Aliamphritea ceti: one gene and its partner. The main gene of each other region encodes a partner of the protein of the gene in region 2 in a complex. Links are inferred from orthologs where the notes say so. Each region holds a gene or a part of one and is shown on either strand. Other genes may lie near its edges.

Region 1 (3,051 bases), 3.8 Mb from region 2 along the record:
TTACCCTGAAACAGGAAGGTTATCAGGTTGTTGAGGCCGGAAACGGTCAGGAAGCACTGACAAAAGCAAAAGGCGGCCGTTTTGATCTGGTGCTTACCGATGTGAATATGCCAATCATGGACGGCATTACGCTTTGTACAGAACTGCGTAAACTTCCGGCATTTAAATTTACCCCGGTTCTGATGCTGACAACAGAAAGCTCCGCTGACATGAAACAGCAGGGAAAAAGTGCCGGTGCTACAGGCTGGCTGGTAAAACCGTTTAATCCTGAGAAGTTGATCAGCACAATCAAACGCGTCGTACGGTGATCGCCTATGAGTATTGATCTGTCGCAGTTTATTGCAACCTTCCTGGAAGAAAGCTACGAAGGTTTAGAAGTCATGGAGTCGAGTCTGTTAGATATGGACTCTGCAGACGAAGAAACGATCAATACCATCTTCCGTGCTGCTCACTCCATTAAGGGGGGAGCCGGCACCTTCGGTTTTAATGAAGTTGCAGACTTCACTCACCGTGTAGAAACACTGTTAGATGAAATGCGCAGTGGCAAGCAGGCTGTGACAGGCCCGCTGGTTAATCTTTTGCTTGAATCCGTTGACTGTATTAAGGCGCTACTGGAATCCGTTCAGGGAGGCGCTGACGCTGATCCTGATATGCTTGCCAGCGTACAGAAAGGGCTTGAAGCTGCGTTAGGTGAAACACCTGATGAAAGCGTATTAGCAGAACCTGCGCTGGACGTCCTCAGTGAAATAATAGACGTAGCTGATCAGCCGAGTGGCTGGCTGGTTGGTTTCGATCCTCATCAGGATTTATTACAGCAGGGGCATGAACCTGCGTTTATGTTTGAAGCCCTGGCTGATTATGGTGAATTAAGCGTTAAGCCTGATTGTGATTCTCTGCCGGTATTAGCAGATCTGAATCCTGAACTTTTGTATATCAACTGGCAGGTTGAGCTGACTTCAGATTGCAGTGAGGAAGACGTTAAAGAGATTTTCGAATGGGTTGAGGACGAATGTGACCTGACAGTCAGTCAGCTGACGTCGGCCGCTGCTGTTGGCTGGTCCGTTGAGTTTATTCCGGGACAGGACATTGTTCAGACAGGTAATGAACCATCATTGATGTTGGAAACTCTGTCAGAACTGGGTGAACTATTGGTAGAGCCTGATCTGAAGAATTTGCCGGCCTGGGCTGAGCTTAATCCTGAGCTGATTTACCTGTCCTGGCAACTGACACTTGAATCTGAGTGTGCAGATGCAGAGGTATTAGAAATATTTGAGTGGGTTGAGGATGAGTGCGAAATTAGTATTGCACCGCTCAGCTCTGCTGCGCCAGACAACGTTTCTGTTAATGCCGGCGCTTTGAACGATAGAGATGCCGTACATGAAAGCGCTGTAAGTCCTGATTCAACTCCTGCTATCCCCGCTATACCTGAATCCACTGCTGATGCCCCGGTTCCTGCTGTTGCAGAACAACCTGCGGTAGCGGCCAAAGCAACTACGCCTGAAAAAACGGCTGTTGCCCGCAAGCCTAAAGCGACAGAAAGCACATCGATTCGGGTGGATACAGATAAAATTGATGCCTTGATAAACCGGGTAGGTGAGCTGGTTATTACACAGGCAATGCTGGGGCAGATTGGTCAGGAGCTGATGGACTCAACAGGTGCAGATATTGAGCGCCTGCAAAGTGGCCTTGAGCAACTGGAGCGCAATACCCGGGATTTGCAGGAAGATGTAATGCGGGTACGTATGCTACCTATCAGTTTCGTTTTTAACCGTTTCCCACGTCTGGTCCACGATGTCAGTGGTAAGCTGGGTAAGCAGGTCGATTTGGTTATTTCCGGCGAACAGACTGAAATTGATAAAACAGTTATGGAAAAAATTGGTGACCCGCTGGTACACCTGATTCGTAACTCACTGGATCATGGGCTGGAAACACCGGATGAGCGTCTGGCGGCAGGCAAAAGCGAAACCGGTACCGTACAGCTGAATGCCTACCATCAGGGGGGCGTGATTGTGATTGATATCATTGATGATGGGCGTGGTCTGAATACTGCCAGAATTCGTCAGAAGGCGTTGGAAAACGGATTGATTTCAGAAGATCAGGCGCTGACCGATCAGGAAATTGATGAGTTGATATTTAAGCCTGGTTTCTCAACAGCAGAAGAAGTCAGTGACCTGTCCGGCCGGGGTGTTGGCATGGACGTTGTACGGCGAAATATTGAGTCGCTGGGTGGCAATGTCAGTGTCCGTTCTGATCCTGGTAACGGTGCCAAATTCAGTGTCAGGTTGCCGCTAACGTTGGCGATTCTTGACGGACAGTTAGTCAGAGTTCATGACCAGACCTATATCTTGCCACTGGTATCGATTGTTGAGACTTTCCAGGCGGATAAAAAATCGCTAAGTCCCATTGCCGGTGAGAATAAGCTGCTGCATTTCCGCGACGAATATATTCCGCTTATCTCGATGCGCGCGCTATTTAAATTACCGCCCGAGCCAAAAGAAGAAGGCTTTGCCGGCAGTCTGATCGCCATTGTGGAAAACGGTGGTCAGAAAGTAGGGCTGGTTGTTGATGAGCTTTATGGTCAGCAACAGGTTGTGATTAAAAGTCTGGAAGTGAATTTTAAACCTATTGAAGGTTTTGCTGGCGCGACCATTCTTGGCGATGGCGGCGTTGCACTGATTCTGGATGTTACCGGCATTATTAAACGTGGATTAAGTGCTGAGATTGCGAATACTGCTCACAAGCGCAACAGTAACTTGCAGGCTGTGCCTAACAGGGAGAATGTCGCATGAACAGTCATGAGCAATTGGGTGATGACCTGATGTATAGCCAGGATGGCCAGCAGTATCTGAGCTTTTTACTTGAAGATGAAGAATACGGCATCGATATTCTGCGGGTTCAGGAGCTGCGAGGTTGGGCACCGGTTACCCCTATTCCTGAAATGCCTGATTATTTGCGTGGAGTATTAAATTTACGTGGTGCGATTATTCCGGTTATTGATCTGCGTTTACGCTTTGGTTTACCTGCACTTGAATATGGGCCCACCACAGTTGT
Region 2 (2,733 bases):
TTTCGGAAAGGTTTCTGGATGTGACGCTTCAATACCTGGGATCAATCCCTTATGATGAGTCGGTCCGCAAGGGTGTTCAACAGCAACGTGCTGTTTTAAAAGCGTTTCCTAAGAGCAAAGCCTCGTTAGCATATAAGCTGCTGGCGGCAAAAGTAGATGAGTGGGGAGTGTCTTCATCACCCCGTGGTCATCTGGAGTTTTTTGTTGAGCGATTGGTTAAAGGGGCTAATCAACGCTGACAAGTCAGAAGAGCGAATATGTATAACCAGTTACAGTTTAAGTCAGGTCAAGAGCTGATTGAGCAATATGCGCCGTTAGTAAAACGTATCGCGCATCATTTGCTGGCGCGCTTGCCTGCAAATGTTGTGCTGGATGATTTAGTTCAGGCAGGCATGGTGGGTTTGCTTGAAGCCGGCAAAAAATATGACCCTTCTAAAGGCGCAAGTTTTGAAACTTATGCCGGCATCCGGATTCGCGGCTCAATTATTGATGAGGTGCGTAGGGGAGATTGGACTCCCCGTTCTGTGCACCGCAATGGGCGCCGAGTTTCCGAAGCAATTCAGGCAATTGAATCCCGTACTGGTAGAGATGCCCAAGATGGGGATGTTGCTGCCGAATTAAATATCACTGTCACTGAATATCACGCATTATTAAAAGATTCCGCGGAGAGCCGGTTGTTCAGTTTTGAAAAACTGATTGAGCCGCAGGAAGACGGTCCTGGCGAAAACATCGCCGCAGAGAATTTAAGTCCTGAAGAAGAGCATGAAGAATTTGGTTTTATTCAGGCGATTGCGACAGCAATTGAAGGATTGCCGGAGCGAGAAAAATTAGTGTTGTCGTTGTATTACGACGAAGAAATGAATTTAAAAGAAATTGGTCAGATCCTGGGTGTCAGTGAATCCAGAGTTAGCCAGATTCATAGTCAGGCAGCGTTACGCTTGCGTAGTCGATTAAGAGACTGGCAATAGCTGGCAGTCTGTGGGTAAGACAACGCTGGCTAACTGCAGTCAGTCAGATAGTTTTCCTGATGGAGGGATAGTCTTGAAGAAAGACATAAAAATACTTGTAGTAGATGACTTCTCTACTATGAGACGCATCATTAAAAATCTGCTCCGTGATCTGGGGTTTACTAACATAGTTGAGGCCGATGACGGCAAGACTGCTTTGCCGATTTTGCAAAGCGGTAGCATTGAGTTTTTGGTAACCGACTGGAATATGCCAATTATGACCGGTATCGACTTGCTTAAGACGGTCCGGGCTGATCCGAATCTGAAGCATATTCCGGTATTGATGGTTACAGCGGAAGCTAAGCGTGATCAGATTGTTGAGGCGGCTCAGGCAGGTGTAAATGGCTATGTAATTAAGCCGTTTACTGCAGCTGTGCTGAAAGAAAAAATCGATAAGATTTTTGAACGACTAGGCTAGGTGGGCTGCTATGTCTGAGACGGAAGATAATAAAGGCGCAGGTGGCTTTGAGCTTGAGCTGAAGCAGGATGCTGACAAATTAGTAGAGCATTTGGCTAATGGTGATGTTGGCGCAGCAATGACGCTGATCCATGATCTGAATGAGAAGCGCCATCAAGCGTTGTATCACGAAGTAGGCACTCTTACTCGTTCTTTGCACAATGCAATTGTCAGTTTCTCTGATGATGTCAGCAGTAGTGCAATGTTGCAGGATTCTAAAGAGCACATTGCTTCAATATCTGATGCAAGTGATCGCTTGTCTTATGTTATTGAACTCACTGAGAGTAACGCGCATAAGACTATCGATAGCGTAGATATCTCTTTGACTCTGGTGTCGGAGCTTGAAGAAGGCTTTAATCGTCGCCAGCGTTTACTGGATGAGTTCGATAAAGTTCAGCAAGAAAAGCCAGAGTTAGAAGGCCTGTATAAGCTTGCCTGTCAGCATGCATGTGATAATTCAGATGCGCTGGTTGAATTGAAAGAACGGCTGACGAATATTTTATTGGCGCAAGAGTATCAGGATATAACTGGTCAGCTGATAAAGCGTGTAATTCAGTTGGTAACAGATATTGAATCTCAGTTGGTTAATTTGATGGAAGTTGCTTCCAGAGTTAATCGTCTGAATGGTTTTGATGGAATGACGGCCGAAGCAGAAGCATTGGCGAAAGAAAAGAAAGTAATGGCTGAAGGCCCACAATTGGCAGCAAAAGATAAGAGTGAAGTTGCTTCCAGCCAGGATGATGTGGATGACCTCCTTTCCAGTTTAGGTTTTTAACAGGGGTAGGCAATGGCTTTAAATGTTGATCAGGAAATACTGGAAGATTTTTTGGTAGAAGCGGGAGAAATCCTTGAACTTCTGTCTGAGCAGTTAGTTGATCTCGAGCAAAATCCAAAAGACCGGGAGTTGTTAAATGCAATCTTCCGTGGTTTCCATACCGTTAAGGGTGGTGCGGGTTTCTTACAGCTTGAGCCAATGGTTGACTGCTGCCACAGTGCAGAAAATCTTTTCGACATGCTGCGTAATGATGATTTACAAGTATCTGCAGCCTTGATGGACGTTGTATTACAGGCCCTCGACACTGTAAATGCAATGTTTGAAGATGTTCGCGGCGGAGAGAATCCAGAACCTGCACCTGCTGAACTTATCGCCAAGCTGGATGCCCTGGCTGCCGGTCAGGCAATTGCGGATGTCGCACCTGCTCCTGCCGCGGCTGAGCCCGCTGCTGATTTGGGTGCACAGTTCAGTCAAATGGTTTCAGGAATTTCTGC

What was found. The genes of interacting proteins can lie anywhere in the genome.
Region 1: the proteins of cheY (region 2) and OCU49_RS03150 are in contact, whole or in part, in a solved structure (PDB 1A0O), measured with the Escherichia coli proteins. The link is inferred for Aliamphritea ceti from one-to-one orthologs.

Annotation. Positions count from the first base shown.
Region 1 is NZ_AP025282.1:691,932-694,982, forward strand. It holds OCU49_RS03150 (chemotaxis protein CheA), read left to right. Parts: upstream 1-314; coding sequence 315-2,789; downstream 2,790-3,051. Other genes in the region: OCU49_RS03145 (response regulator), read left to right, coding at 1-308; OCU49_RS03155 (chemotaxis protein CheW), read left to right, coding at 2,786-3,051. UniProt on the Escherichia coli protein: Involved in the transmission of sensory signals from the chemoreceptors to the flagellar motors. CheA is autophosphorylated; it can transfer its phosphate group to either CheB or CheY.
Region 2 is NZ_AP025282.1:4,523,666-4,526,398, reverse strand. It holds cheY (chemotaxis response regulator CheY), read left to right. Parts: upstream 1-1,041; coding sequence 1,042-1,425; downstream 1,426-2,733. Other genes in the region: OCU49_RS20455 (chemotaxis protein CheA), read left to right, coding at 2,252-2,733; OCU49_RS20460 (protein phosphatase CheZ), read left to right, coding at 1,436-2,239; OCU49_RS20470 (RNA polymerase sigma factor FliA), read left to right, coding at 258-968; OCU49_RS20475 (MinD/ParA family protein), read left to right, coding at 1-239. UniProt on the Escherichia coli protein: Involved in the transmission of sensory signals from the chemoreceptors to the flagellar motors.